DNA from 2 places in the Halomonas sp. GXIMD04776 genome. Region 2 is predicted to be linked to the other one. Evidence: predicted binding sites of a transcription regulator. Region 2 holds the regulator's gene; the other holds the start of a gene.
The links. Region 2 encodes FNR, which switches genes on or off when oxygen is low (the NO sensors DNR and NnrR bind a similar motif). Its sites were predicted from a motif close to TTGATNTANATCAA; they were not measured.
Positions count from the first base shown of each region.

Region 1 (7,705 bases), on a different contig from region 2:
AACAGATTGTAATAGTCGTGGCGATAATAACTGCGGCGATCGTCCTTGAGCATATCCTCGAGCAGCAATACGGTCTTGTGAACATTAACTCGACCGCGCATCACATCGCGGAAGGAAGCCACCACCTCCTCTTCCCGCCGGTTATACATTTCCTCGAAATAGAGAGGTAGCAGTGGCAACAACTCGTCCATATTTTCCGCATAGCTGTTGCTCATCTCACCTTCAGGACCCGACCAAGTGAAGCAATTGGTATAGGAGGGGATAAGGTTGTGCAGCTCTTCCAGTATTGCCGGCATTATCACTTCGCCACCCAACCCTAGGCAGCAAAGCTGCTTGATACGCGCCTCGGCACTAGCGAGCGGATTCATGATGTTTCAAAGCGCGTCGATAACGAGACCGGCGCCACCCCCCCTGTAAGCTTGCGCTGCCTAAATATAACTATACGGCACTAATAATGTAGCATTAGAGGTGACGTTTTTCCCGTTACCTAATTGTTATTACTGACCTGTGGGCATTAGGTAGCCACTGATGATTTGGGTTTCAGCGCTTAGCTACTGCCCTCTTCAACTCAGCAGGGAGATAGTGTCATGACCGTCAAGAACAATACCGAGTCCGACCTGGAACTCTCGAAAGTCGGCATCGCCCTCGGTGACAACCTGTTTCAATCGTTTCTGCTGGCCGGCGAGCGCTATGTCAATCTCGATATGCGCCGCGAGGGAACGGACGAGGCGCATGTCGCCAAACTCCTGGAGGCGATTCCCGAGAGCAAGAGGAAGCTTATGACGGGTTATTTTCACCGTCAGAAGGATCTGGATCTGGCACAGCGCGTTAAGGTGCTGGGACCGCTGACCGAACTCAAGATCAGCGACCCGTTAACCCTAGAGGTCACGACCAAGGGGCTTCTAGATCGCGCCAGCTTTCGAGCCGAACTGATTCCATCCGGCATACAGGCGAATTTTCGGCTGGCACCGACAGCTTTTCGCCAGCTTGAGGAAAGGGAGCCGCCTGGAACGGACGGCTATCGCCGCCTCGACCTGAAGCTGGAGTCTCTTCGCGTCGAGGACAGCCAAGATGAACGTCATGTCTGGCCTTTCACCTTCAATCAGGTCGACGAGGTTTCGCTGGCTACCGTCGGCATCGATGAAACCGGCGATGTCACCTCAGGATATTATAACCTTGGCAGCATCAAGGAAGGCGGCAAAAAAAGTTTCAATGACAAGACGATCCATTGGTTTCGGATCACCGAGGGCGGCAATCGGTTTCCAAAAGCTTATTCGGTGAGTGTGTATGCCATCGAGCGCGATGAGGGCGGTTGGAACGAGTTCCTTGATGCCGCGCGCGAGTATGCGAAGGCAAAGATTACCGAGGAACTGATCGCCCGAGGGGTTATTGCTGCCGGGGAAGCCTTGGGCGTGGTGATTCCTCCGCATGTGGCAAGGATCATCGCCAACGCGGTGAAAGGTTTCCTGGATAACATCATGGACTGGCTAGCCAGACTGTTCACGAATGAGGACGACATACTCGGGTCGCGGACGAGAAGAGCGACAATTAACAGTTACACCGGTAATTGGGGCAGTAGCGGTACCGCGCGCTCAAGCTCGTGGAACTGGCGCTTCTCTGGAGAAGGCGGACGCTGGCGCACTCGTATGCACTGGCAACTGAGCCGCTAATCAGGTGTGACGCTTTCATCGACAAAAAAGCCCGCCGGGAACGGCGGGCCAAGGAGGAAAAAAACGTTCTGAACGACATCATTTGTCGAATTTCAGATGGTCGTCCTCGGTGCTCACGCGAATGGTATCACCGGGAGCAAAACGACCCGCCAACAGATCCTGTGCCAAGGGGTTCTCGATGCGGTTCTGGATGGCCCGCTTGAGCGGCCGCGCGCCGAAGACCGGATCGAAGCCCACCACCGCCAACTGCGCCATGGCATCGTCGCTGATCTCGAGTGAGAGATCGTGCTCCGCCAGTCGACCCCGTAGCCGGTCGAGCTGGATGCTGGCGATGGCCTGAATCTGCTCCTGACCGAGCGCATGGAAGACTACCACTTCATCGATGCGGTTGATCAGTTCTGGACGGAAGTGATTACCCACCACCTCCATGACCGATGCCCGCATCACCTCATAGTCCGCGTCATCGCCGCCCAGCCGCTGGATGATGTCGGAGCCCATGTTGGAGGTCATGACGATCACCGTATTGCGGAAATCCACGGTACGTCCCTGGCCGTCGGTGAGGCGACCGTCTTCCAGTACCTGCAATAGAATATTGAAGACGTCCGGATGCGCCTTCTCGACCTCGTCCAGCAGCAACACCGAATAGGGCTTGCGGCGTACCGCCTCGGTGAGATAACCGCCCTCTTCGTAACCCACATAGCCGGGAGGCGCCCCAATCAGCCGCGCCACGGAGTGCTTCTCCATGAACTCGGACATATCGATGCGCACCATGGCTTCTTCGGTGTCGAAGAGGAAATTGGCCAGCGACTTGCACAGCTCGGTCTTGCCCACCCCGGTCGGGCCGAGGAACAGAAAAGAGCCGTTGGGACGGTTGGGATCGGCAAGCCCCGCTCGGGAACGACGTACCGCATTGGCCACCGCATTGACCGCCTCGTCCTGGCCGATCACCCGCTCGTGGAGCGCGTCTTCCATGCGCAGCAGCTTGTCGCGCTCGCCTTCGAGCATCTTGGACACGGGAATACCGGTCCAGCGCGAGACGACCTCGGCGATCTCCTCCTCGGTGACGTTGGAGCGCAGCAGCACATGCTTGGAGGTATCCGCCGCCTCCCCTTCGCCAGACTCGGCGATCTTCTTCTCCAGCGTCGGGATGACCCCGTACTGCAGCTCGGACATGCGCCCTAGATCACTCTGGCGACGTGCCGCCTCGAGATCGATGCGCGCCTGCTCGAGCTCCGCCTTGAATTGGGCCGCCCCCTGGATACTGGCTTTCTCGGACTTCCACACCTCTTCGAGGTCCGCATACTCGCGTTCGAGTTCGTCTATCTGACCCTGAAGCCCTTCCAGGCGCTTTCGCGAGGCCTCATCGGTCTCCTTCTTCAGCGCCTCACGTTCCATCTTGAGCTGAATCAGGCGGCGGTCGAGACGATCCATCTCCTCCGGCTTGGAATCCAGTTCCATGCGGATGCGCGAGGCCGCCTCATCGATCAGGTCGATGGCCTTGTCCGGCAACTGGCGATCGGTGATGTAGCGGGTCGACAGCTTGGCCGCGGCGATGATCGCCGAATCGGTGATATCGACCCCATGGTGCACCTCGTAGCGCTCCTTGAGGCCGCGCAGGATGGCGACGGTGTCTTCCTCGGTCGGCTCGTCCACCAGCACCTTCTGGAAACGGCGCTCCAGAGCGGCATCCTTCTCGATGTACTTGCGGTATTCGTCCAGGGTCGTGGCGCCCACGCAGTGCAGCTCACCGCGAGCCAAGGCCGGCTTCAACATATTGCCGGCGTCCATGGATCCTTCTGCCTTGCCGGCGCCGACCATGGTGTGCAACTCATCGATGAACAGGATCACCCGGCCCTCTTCCTGGGCCAGCTCCTTGAGTACCGCCTTCAAGCGCTCCTCGAACTCGCCCCGGAACTTGGCACCGGCCAATAGCGCCCCCATGTCCAGGGACAGCACCCGCTTGTCCTTGAGCCCTTCCGGCACCTCACCGTTGATGATGCGCTGGGCCAGTCCCTCGACGATAGCGGTCTTGCCCACCCCGGGTTCGCCGATCAGCACCGGGTTGTTCTTGGTACGCCGCTGCAGCACCTGGATCGTGCGGCGGATCTCGTCATCCCGGCCGATCACCGGATCGAGCTTGCCCTCGGTGGCCCGGGCGGTAAGGTCCAAGGTGTACTTGTCCAGCGCTTCGCGGTTTTCCTCAGCGTTGGCATCGTCGACCTTGGCACCTCCGCGAAGACTGTCGATGGCAGCCAGTACCGCTTTCTTGGTCAGGCCCGCCTGGGTCAACACGCGAGTGATGGCGTGGTTCATTTCCAGGGCCGCGAGCAGCACCAGTTCGCTGGCAATGTACTGGTCGCCGCGTTTCTGGGCTTCTCGGTCGGCCAGATTGAACAACCTCGCCAGATCCTGGCTCATATTGACGTTGCCGTCGAACTGCCCCACCTCGGGCAGGTTGTCCAGATAGTCGGCCAGGCCATCGCGCAGCTTGGCGATGTCACCGCCACTCTTCTGCACCAACCCCTTGATGCCGCTATCCTGGGCATCGAGTAGTGCGGCCACCAAGTGGCCAGGATCGAGTTGATTGTGGCCGCTGCCTACCGCCAGGGATTGGGCCTCGGCCAGGGCGTTCTGCAATTTGCTGGTCATGCGGTCGATTCGCATCGAATTCCTCCCTCAGGGGCAAGGCGCGTTTGGACGCGCCTTGCGGCCTTCATTTACGTTGACATATTCAATGGAGGTATGTTGGGAGGGTTTCAAGTCGGTGGGTAGCGAAAGCAGCAGCGCAATTGATCGAGATCAAAATGAAAAGATATCACGCATAGCAATAAGTCAGCTTTTCCTTATCTCAGCCAGATCACGCTGGCCATCCGCCCGGTCACACCGTCGTCCCGGCGGTAAGAATAAAAACGCGATTCACAAGCGGTGCAAAAATGGCCACCGCTGATATGCGAGACCCCCAGGCGCTCCAGCCGCAGGCGCGCCAATCGGTAAAGATCACCCATGTAGTGGTTGAGCCGATAGGGGCTGGGTTCAAAGGCACTAGCTGCCTCGGGCTGAACCGCAACGAAGGCCTCGAATACCTCCCGGCCCACTTCAAATTGAGCATTTGAAATGGCCGGGCCAAGCCAGGCCATCAGATCTTCCGGAGCACATCCCAACGCTGCAACGCTGGCCTCTAGAACACCCCCCGCCAGGCTACGCCAACCAGCGTGAGCGAGTCCGACACGGCTCCCCTGGCGATCGCACAGGAACACCGGCAAACAATCGGCGGTAAGTATTACGCAGGCATAGTGCTTGTCGAAGGCCACCGCGGCATCGCCCTTGGGCAACGTCCTGGCAAACTCCGCGGAATAGCCTTGAACGACATTGGCGCCATGCACCTGATCGAGCCACAACAGAGGGCGTTCGTCGTCTATCTGTTCGGCCAGCAGATCACGACAGTGCGCCACCTTGGCCGGATCATCACCCACATGAAGTGCCGGATTGAAAGCGGCGAAGGGCCCCTGGCTGGGCCCGGTCTCCCGGGTGGTGATGAAGGCGCCAACGGTGCTCGGCGACGGCCAGTCGGGCAACAAAAGCGTCGGTTGCTCGCTCATGTGCGCTCCTCACTGTCGACTCTCAAGTAGTCGAGAAGCATCAGCAGGTCGTCCGGCAAATCGGCGCGAAATTCCATCGACTTGTCATGACGTGGATGAATAAATGCCAGCTTGCGCGCGTGCAGGGCCTGGCGGGGAAACTCGCGCAGGATTTCCTTGAGGGTATCGGAGGCCCCGGCCGGCAATTTGAAGCGGCCGCTGTAGAGCGCATCCCCGATCAAGGGGAAGCGCCGATGGGCCATGTGCACACGAATCTGATGGGTGCGTCCGGTTTCCAGCTTGCAACGCACATGCGTATGACCGCGAAAACGTTCGGCAACGCGGTAATGGGTGATCGCCGGTTTGCCCGAGTCAGTGACCGCCTGACGTTTGCGATCCTTGGGATGACGCCCGATTGGCGCGTCCACCGTGCCGCCGGCGGTCATGACGCCGATGACGACCGCATCATATTCACGAGAAACGCTGCGCGCCTGGAGCTGCTCGACCAGCGAGGTCTGCGCCTGCAGCGTCTTGGCGACGACCATCAAGCCGCTGGTGTCCTTATCGAGACGATGCACGATGCCTGCTCGCGGTATGGCAGCCAACGCCGGACAATAATGCAGCACCGCATTGAGCAGGGTGCCGTCCGGATTGCCCGCCGCCGGGTGCACCACCAATCCTGGCGGCTTGTCGATGACCAATACATCGTCGTCCTCGAAGACGATATCCAAGGCGATCGCCTGGGGCACCCAGCGCGTTTCTTCCTCGAGCACCGCGTGCAACGCCAGTCGCTCGCCTCCGTAAACCTTGTCCTTGGGTTTGGCCTGAACGCCGTCCAGGGTCAGCGCGCCTTGCTTGATCCAGCTCTTCAGCCGCTCGCGGGAAAAATCGGGCAGTAGTTCCGCCGCGGCCTGGTCGAGGCGCATGCCGACCATGGCTTCGGGAATGGATTCGTCGCGATGAACGGTCTCTGACATAGCGTTCTTGTGGCCTGTGACGTTTCGCCCCTGTGGGGCTTTGCTTTATAGTGAGCCGAATTCGGCCGATTCTAGCATGGCCACCGCAGATTGCCCGATATGAGGATGACGATGCGCGCGACTACTCTGGCTACCCTGTTGCTTTCCGCCACCCTGCTGGCGGGCTGCGCCAGCAACGAGGCAGCCCCGGATTTACAGGAGCAGGAGCTCTATCAGAAGGCCCAGACATCGCTGGATGCCGGGCGCTACAGCAGCGCCGTCACTCAGCTTGAAGCTCTGGATACTCGCTTTCCCTTCGGCAGCTATGCGGAACAGGCACAGCTCGAGCTGATCTACGCTTACTACAAGGTGGACAACTGGGAAGCCGCCCGGGCCGCCGCCAGTCGCTTTATCCGTCTGCACCCGGATCACCCCCAGGTCGACTACGCCTACTACATGCGTGGTCTTGCTGCTTATCAGGCGGGGCGTTTCAGCCTCGAGAGTCTAAACCTGATCGACATCTCCAAACGCGATCTCGGCGCTTCGCGGGATGCCTATGTCGATTTCGGCGAGCTGGTCCGGCGTTATCCGGACAGCCCCTACGCCGCCGATGCGCGTCAACGCATCATCTATCTGCGCAACGTGTTGGCCCGCAGCGAGCTGCAGGTGGCCGACTTCTATCTGCGTAAGGGTGCCTACGTCGCCGCCATCGAGCGTGGCCGCTGGGTCATCGAGCATTACCCGCAATCCACCGCTACCCGGGATGCTCTGGCAGTCATGGTAGAAGGCTATCTCGGCATGGATATGCGCGACCGCGCCCGGGAAGCGTTGGCGACCCTGATCGAGAACGATCCGGACAACCGGCACCTGGATGGCCGCACCTTCGAACCGGAGCACGTCAAGGCCAAACCGCTTAGTCTTGACAGCTGATATCGATATCGAGCCCCTTATCAGACTCTGGAAATAAATAAAAAGCCTGGGAACAAGAAGTCTTGAAGCGATAAGCCCTGCCAATCGGCAGGGCTACTCTTTTAGCTCACGGCGCTGACACGGCTCAATTACCTGGCTGCCAGCCATTGACGACGGGATAACGCCGATCGCGACCAAAACCGCGGGCCGTCACCCGTACGCCGAGAGGCGCCTGACGGCGCTTGTATTCACTGCGATCGACCAACTTCACTACTCTGTAGACGTCCTCGGCGGCAAACCCTGCCTCGATGATCGCCTCGGCGCTCATATCTCTCTCGATGTAACGCCCGAGAATCGCATCAAGGATATCGTAGCCCGGCAAGGAATCGCTGTCCTGCTGATCCGGCGCCAACTCCGCAGAGGGCGGGCGTGTGATGACCCGCTCAGGAATCACCAGCCCTTGGGTGTTGCGCCATTTGGCCAGACGATAGACCCAGGTCTTGTAGACGTCCTTCAAGGCATTGTAACCGCCCACCATATCGCCATAGAGCGTGGCATAGCCCACCGCCATCTCGCTCTTGTTGCCGGTAGT
Region 1 covers NZ_JBNCAN010000018.1:6,829-14,533, forward strand. The annotation lists gene ACPF7Z_RS12805 (helix-turn-helix transcriptional regulator) at 1-368, opposite strand, end outside; gene ACPF7Z_RS12810 (hypothetical protein) at 588-1,670, shown strand; gene clpB (ATP-dependent chaperone ClpB) at 1,749-4,334, opposite strand; gene pgeF (peptidoglycan editing factor PgeF) at 4,514-5,269, opposite strand; gene rluD (23S rRNA pseudouridine(1911/1915/1917) synthase RluD) at 5,266-6,225, opposite strand; gene ACPF7Z_RS12830 (outer membrane protein assembly factor BamD) at 6,325-7,134, shown strand; gene ACPF7Z_RS12835 (NAD+ synthase) at 7,259-7,705, opposite strand, start outside.
Region 1: the regulator FNR is predicted to act here: its motif matches at 4,460-4,473, upstream of clpB (ATP-dependent chaperone ClpB).

Region 2 (7,705 bases):
TGGCTAACGAGAATGACTCGAGCCCGCTATCCGGAGATAACCGATGACTAGCCCCCGTATCCTGATCGTCGACGACCATCCGCTGTTTCGCCGCGGTGTTCGCCAGCTGATCGACATGGATGACAACATGCTGGTAGCCGGGGAAGCGTCCAATGGCGCTGACGCCGTGCGCATGGCGGCAGAGCTCGACCTGGATCTGATCCTGATGGATCTGCACATGGCGCAGGTGGATGGTCTGGAAGCCCTAGGACAGATACGCGGTGCCGATATCGATACGCGCATCGTCATGCTGACCGTATCCGATGCCAACGAGGATATCGTGGCGGCACTTCGCGCCGGGGCCGATGGCTATCTGCTCAAGGACATGGAGCCCGAAGATCTGCTGGTGCATATCCAGCAGGCGGCCAAAGGCATTATGGTTGTCAGCCCGCAGCTGGCGACCATCCTTGCTGACGCCATCGGTGGCAGGCGAACCGCCTCCGTCGATGTCCTGACGACCCTGACCTCTCGGGAACGGGACATTCTGCGTGCGCTTGCGAAGGGACGCAGCAACAAGATGATCGCACGACAATTGGCCATCACCGAAGGCACCGTCAAGGTACACGTCAAGCATCTACTCAAGAAGCTGAATTTGCGCTCCCGAGTAGAAGCTGCCGTCTGGGCGGTCAATCATGGCGCGGTATGATTCCTGTTCTCGCCATGGCTATCGAAGCACTTGTTTCAACAGCTTAGTTTAACCACTTCTTTCAAGAATCGGTGACATCCTCGATCCAGGTCAGGGCCGCCACGGCCGCCGGAAAGCCCAGGGTGGGGATCGACATCATCGCCACTTGCTTGAGCTCCTCGGCATCGATGGATTCTTCCAGGGCGCGCCTCGCGTGGGAATGCACCGCCCCTTCGGATCGGGCCCCCACGGCCAGCGCCAGCTTGACCAGGCGACGTGTGCGCTCATCCAGTGGCCCAGACTCGGCGCAGGCCTCTCCCAGGGCAGCATAGGCACTCCATACTTCGGGGTACTGCTCGGCGACTTCGCCGGCGCCGGAAGGTAGATTCTGCTGAGACATAAAGACATACTCCTTATAAAGTTAACGTCATGATTGCCGACAATAATCTAGGTATGACCTTGCGCCAACATCCGATTTTCATCCTTTCATTCTTGGGCACCTGTCAATTTAACCTATACTATGTGCCTGCAACCATCGAGACCTTGCCCTCTTTTAGTTAGAATCGCTCATATAACTCAGGCAAGGCTCACAGTGAGGAGGAAAAAATGTCCCTGCCCCGCGTTGCCGCACTCAACGAGACGCGAGACAACTGTCGCGATTGTCGTCTGCGCGAACTGTGCCTGCCGGATTCGCTTTCCAATGCGGATGTCATCAAGCTCGAGAAGATCGTGCAACGTCGCAAACCCATCTCTCGCGGCGACTATCTGTTCCAGGCAGGGCATCCCTTCACTGCCATCTATGCAGTGCGTACCGGCTCGATCAAGACCTCGAGCTTGCTGGCCAACGGCGATGAGCATATTACCGGTTTTCATCTTCCCGGTGAGGTAATCGGGCTTGAGGCCATCACGTCCGATCGGCACCCCAACGCCGCCATCGCCATGGAAACCTCGAGTGTCTGCGAGATCCCCTTCCACTCCCTTGAAGCCTTGGGAGAAAAGGCCCCCGGACTGCAGCAGCAGTTAGTTCGCATCATGAGTCGCGAGCTGGTGACCGAACAGGGGACCGCTCAGCTACTGACTCGGCGCTCCGCGGAACAGCGCCTGGCAGCCATCCTCTTGAATTTTTCGGAGCGCTTTGCCAATCGAGGCCTCTCCGCCAGCCGCTTCCGCCTGCCGATGTCGCGTCTGGATCTAGGCAATTATCTCGGACTGGTGCCGGAAACAATGAGCCGGACCTTCCGCCGTCTGGAGGAACAGAAGCTTCTCAACATTGCCGGCAAGGAAATCAACATCGTCGACAAGCCTGCCTTGACGGAGCTCGCCTATGGTGCCGCCCCGGATGTTGGCTCGGCTTCACGTTCACGTCATGCGTGATACCTCTACTCAAGACGTGTCTACGTAACGCCGGTGGCCTCTGTCCCTTGAGCGATGTTTGATTAGACGTGACTCAAGTCAACACAGGGCGTGTCGACGCTGGCTATAGTGAGCGTAAAAATCCTTTCTCGAAGGATACGAGATGGTTGCTCACTCGACGCTCGATCGTGTCTTACTGAAAAAATACGCCAGCATCGCCCCGTGTCATGCTCCCTATTTCCCTCTGACGCTATTACGCGAAGGCTTCTCGCCCCGGGACCATCGCCTGGCGGCTCAGGCCAGCAACGAGGATCCCATCCCCAAGCCACTCTCGGTTTCCCTATACCTATCAGACTGCCATGAGCTGGATGGACCGGATGCCTGTCACAAGACGAGCGTTCATCACAAAGCCCGTATTCATGAATATCTTGGCTATCTCGAACGGGAAATCGGTTTGCAAGCCGCACTTTTCGATAGTGATCGTCTCGTCGAGCACATTCATGTGAGTGGCGGCTTGTCGACATGCATGAAGTACGCGCAGTGGGAAAGGCTGTTTGGCGTATTGGCGCAACGTTTTCGTCTGGCTCAGGACGACCAGCCCACCTGCACTATCGATGTGGACGCGAATGACACTTCCGAAGGTCACATAGCGCTGCTCGGCGAGCTGGGATTCACTCATTTGAATCTAAAGGTTCAGCCCAGCGAGGAAGCCCTCGCGCTTCTTGTCGACGCCGCGCGAGATGCGTATTTCCATGCGATAAGCATGACGATGATCCTTGCCCCTCCCGGGCAGACGCTTGCTGGCTTCGATGCGAACCTGGCCACGTTAATAGCGCTACGACCGGACCAGCTCAATCTGTGTCACCCTCGCCCCGCCGGCACACGGACCAATGCCGCAGCGCTCACTCCGGCGCGTTTGCAGCACGCCATCCTGTCACTCGCGGCCGCCGGCTATGTGCATCTTGGCCTGGGCCATTTCGCCCTGACCGACGATGCCCTGGCGCAGGCTTGGCGCCAAGGCACGCTAAGCTACAACTTACACGGGTACTCTTCTCATGCGGCTTGCGATCTGATCGGCCTGGGACCGGGTGCGCTCAGCCATATAAACGATAGTTACAGCCAGAATGCCCAACAGATACCACGCTATTACAGGCATCTCGATCAGAGACAGCCGCCGATCTGGCGCGGGCATGACCTGCGTTTCGACGATCTGCTACGGCTTGACATCATCCATTGCTTGCTCTGTTGGCAGTGGCTTGACGTCACCGCGATCGAAGAGCGCTACCGCATCGTCTTTCGCAATTATTTCGCACCGGAACTGACCGCCTTGGCGCCCTTCGTTGAGGATGGTCTGGTGACGATTCAGCCCGACGCCCTCCGGCTACTGCCCCCGGGGCATCTGCTGCTGGGACGGGTGGCAGGGTTATTTGATCCTCCGCGGGGCACGTCACGGCGACGCTTGTCCCGGATCGTTTGATAATCCTCATCCGGCAGTGTCACTTGGCCGGATCATGACTGTACTGCGATCATTCGCCACCAGGAGAGCGGATCGTGGGTGATGGCGGCACCCACGATGTAAGCAAAGATCACGATAGCCACCAGCGCCGCAACTCCCCGTATGGCCGGAGTGCGACCGCGTTTGATGGCGATGGTCCCGACGCCGATATAGGCCACCAGCCCCACCAGCTTGGCCGCCAGCCAGGGTTGCCGGGTCGGCCAGGCCTCGAGCAGGATCATTAGCGTGACCCCCGCCGTCAGCAACAGGGTGTCGATCACATGCGGAAGAATGCGCACCCAACGCTGGCCAAGTTGCGGCGACCGGCGTACCGACCACCAGGCGCGCAGCACGAATAGCGCCAGGCTCAAGCCTGCTGCCAGCATATGAAGCTGTTTGATCAGCAGATAACTCGCCATGCAATCTCTCTGATTTACTGATAATGAATTTGACGCGACATCCCGATCTTATAGCATATCGCTATTATCTTTATGCTAAAAAAGCCTAACGTTAGAACTTATTTTGCATCACGGTGTCTGCATCTTGAATGATGCCAACGAATCTGGAGACCTGCCATGTGTAATCCGATCGTGACCCACTTCTTCGATGAGCCAACCAATACCTTCAGCTACATCGTTCAGGACCCCAAAAGCAATGCCTGTGCCATCCTCGACTCGGTGCTCGACTTCGACTACGCCGCCGGTCGCACCGACGTACATTCCGCCGACACCATCATCGATTTCATTAAGCGCCATGATTTATCGGCCGAATGGGTGCTCGAGACCCATGTACATGCCGACCATCTTTCCGCCGCGCCCTATCTGCACGAGAAGCTGGGAGGCAAAACCGGTATCGGCAAGAAGATCCGCGAGGTTCAGGAGACCTTCGGCAAGGCCTTCAACGCCGGCACCGAGTTTGCCCGGGACGGCAGCCAGTTCGATCGTCTGTTCGAGGAAGGTGATACCTTCACCATTGGCGGCCTGGAAGCTCGGGTACTTCACACCCCGGGGCACACCCCAGCCTGCCTGACCTACGTGGTAGGCGATACCGCCTTCGTCGGCGATACGCTATTCATGCCGGATTACGGCACCGCGCGTTGCGATTTTCCCGGTGGCGACGCCCGTACCCTGTATCGCTCGATCCAGAAGGTGCTGGCACTTCCGGCGCAGACCCGGCTATTCCTGTGTCATGACTACAAGGCGCCCGGCCGCGAGGAGTATCAGCACCAGAGTAGTGTGGCCGAACAGCGCGCGGACAACATCCACGTGCATGAAGGCGTCGATGAAGATGCCTTCGTCAAGATGCGCACCGAACGGGATGCCACCCTGGACATGCCACGTTTGATATTGCCCTCAGTGCAGGTCAACATGCGCGCTGGACAACTGCCGCCCGCCGAGAACAACGATCAGGTCTATATCAAGGTGCCCATCAATCTATTCTGAAGTCTGCATGAGCCTGGCAAACGCAGACACCCACGAGAAGAGAACATGCATGTCCTGCTGATAGAAGATGACGATCTGGTCGCCTCGGGTATTCAGGCCGGCCTGGCGGACTACGACATCGTGGCCAATCATGTCGCGACTCTGGCCTCGGCTCGGGCGGCCATGCGAACCCTGTCCAGCGATGTAGTGGTGCTGGATCTGGGTCTGCCCGACGGCGACGGCATGAATCTACTCGCGGAGTGGCGAGCCGCCGAGGTGGCCACGCCGGTGTTGATCCTCACCGCCCGGGACGCGGTCAGCGACCGAGTCGCTGGACTGCGGGGCGGTGCCGACGACTATCTGCTCAAACCCTTCGATCTGGATGAGCTGGTGGCACGATTGCAGGCACTGCTGCGCCGCGCCGCCGGGCGTTCCCGCGCCCTGATCGAGCACGGCCCTCTGTGCCTTGATCCGCTGGCCCGGCGTCTGACCCTCGACGGAAATGAAATCTCGCTGCCACGCCGGGAACTGATGCTGCTCGAGGTTTTCCTGCAGTCCCCTGGTAGCGTGCTGTCCGCGGATCAGCTCAAGGACCGCCTCTACGGCATGAACGACGAGGTCGAGAGCAACGCTCTCAACGTGCATATCCATTTCCTGCGCCGCAAGCTCGGAAGCGGGGTGATCGATACCGTCCGCGGTCTCGGCTATCGACTTGGCGGCTCCAAGGCCATCGGCGTCGATGCCAAGAGCGCCGAATGAGTCTGCGCGCACGCCTGCTGGTGACCCTGGGGCTGGCCCTGACCCTGCTATGGGGCCTGGCCGCGGCCTGGTTACTGCGCGACTTGAACGATGAGCTGGAGCGCACCCTCGATCAGCGCCTGGCCCAATCGGCCCGCATGGTGGCCGGGCTGGCCTCCACGCTGCCGGCAAACGTCTGGGATCGTGCCGAAAGGCCCCGTCTATCTATTCCTGCCATCGAAGGGCTGGCCTGCCAGGTGCAGGTTCCCGGTGGCGACATCATCGCTCGCACCCATAACGATCTGGACGACGTGCTCGAACCCCAGGCATCTGGACACAGCTATCGCCAGGTCGACGGTGTGCGGTGGCGGGTGTTCACCTACCGCCAGAATGGCCTGACCATCACCACCGCCGATCGGGTGGAGGAGCGTGACCGGCTGCTACGCAATATCCTCCTGGTCGCCGTGGTACCTTTTCTGGTGGCTCTGGTCGGCAGCCTGGTGACCCTGGCCGTGGTCATCCTGCATGGCCTGCGTCCGCTTTCTCGGCTACAGCACTCCCTGGCCCAGCGTCAACCGAACGCCCTGGCGCCGGTGACGGCTCAGGGGTTGCCCGCGGAACTGCGCCCTTTGGTCGCGACGCTCAATGACCTGCTGCTACGCATCCAGCAAACCCTCGAACGCGAGCAGCGCTTTACCAGCGACGCCGCTCACGAACTGCGCACGCCGTTGACAGCCATCAAGACACACCTGCAGATCGCCAGTCGTCGTGAAGGAGAGGCGGCCCGACAGGCCCAGGCATTGGCCGAAGAGGGAGTGGCGCGATTGCAGAGCACCCTGGAGCAGCTGTTGATGCTGGCCCGCCTGGAGGGCAGCCAGGATGATGCGCCCCGGGCCGAGTGCTGGTCGGACGCCGTGGTCGAGGACGCCTTGCTGTCTTTGGGGCCAGAGGCGCGCGAGACCATCCGCGTCGATCAGCCCACGCAACCGGTCTGTCTGGCAGGCCCCCATGAACTGGTGGTGACCGCCCTGCGCAATCTGCTGGAAAACGCCCGACGCTTCAGCCCGACGCCGGACTCGGTGCGATTGACGCTGAAGAAGGAAGATACAGGACTGGACTTCATGGTGAGCGACCTCGGAGCCGGGGTAGACGAAGCCTCCCTGAACAGGCTTACCGAACGCTTCTGGCGTCACGGCGGTGGGCACGGCAGTGGCCTGGGCCTGGCCATCGTGGCGGCCATCGTCGAACGCTTCGATGGCCATTTGACGTTCGCTCACAACCTGCCACAAGGATTGATCGCGACGTTACGGCTGCCCGAGCACCAAAACTAAGAGCCTGTTCAGGGTCTGGGCGTCCCCATCATCTTCACCAGCTCCTCTTCCCCCGGGGCACCTTGGGTTATCGACAGCCGGTCATTCTCCCCAGTGTGATAGAAGGTGCTGGGCGTGGCGCTAAGGCCCAGAGAACGCATCAGCTGATTGTTGGCGAACAGCTCGTCTTCCTCTTTCTTGGGCAGCTCGTCGAGCAATTCGATCTCATCGCCTTGCTGATGTGCACGCAATGCCTGGGCAGGATCATCAGCAGCCAGCAGAGCGACCGCCTTCTGCGGACTATCCTTCTTGAGGATACCCACCATGATATGGCGAAGCTGCACCTCCCCGGCCTCTACCCAGGGTCGCGTTTGCTCGAAGAACTTGTGGCAATAAGGGCAGTTGGGATCGGTGAAGGTATAGAGCACCCGCTCGGCATCATCGTCGCCGTCGGCGATCCAGGTACTTTCCTCGAGCTGTTGCCACAGCGCGGCGTCCTGGGGACCGCCCACCAGCTTGGCCAGAGGCTCGGCGGAAAGGTCGTTGCCCTCGGCATCAAGCAGGGTGCCGACGATGGCGTGCTGGCCATCCTCGGTGACATAGACCGCTACTTCACGGCCCTGCACACTCGCAGCGTAGCCGGTCAGTCCTGCCGGGGCCTCGAAGCGCTCGTGCACGGTCAAGCCTTGCTTTTCCAATGCCTGAACCGGTGTCGGCCACTTCG
Region 2 covers NZ_JBNCAN010000003.1:199,095-206,799, forward strand. The annotation lists gene ACPF7Z_RS03220 (histidine kinase) at 1-47, shown strand, start outside; gene narL (two-component system response regulator NarL) at 44-685, shown strand; gene ACPF7Z_RS03230 (carboxymuconolactone decarboxylase family protein) at 747-1,064, opposite strand; gene fnr (fumarate/nitrate reduction transcriptional regulator Fnr) at 1,271-2,038, shown strand; gene ACPF7Z_RS03240 (hypothetical protein) at 2,181-3,494, shown strand; gene ACPF7Z_RS03245 (SirB2 family protein) at 3,527-3,931, opposite strand; gene ACPF7Z_RS03250 (MBL fold metallo-hydrolase) at 4,088-4,954, shown strand; gene ACPF7Z_RS03255 (response regulator) at 5,000-5,692, shown strand; gene ACPF7Z_RS03260 (ATP-binding protein) at 5,689-7,002, shown strand; gene dsbG (thiol:disulfide interchange protein DsbG) at 7,011-7,705, opposite strand, start outside.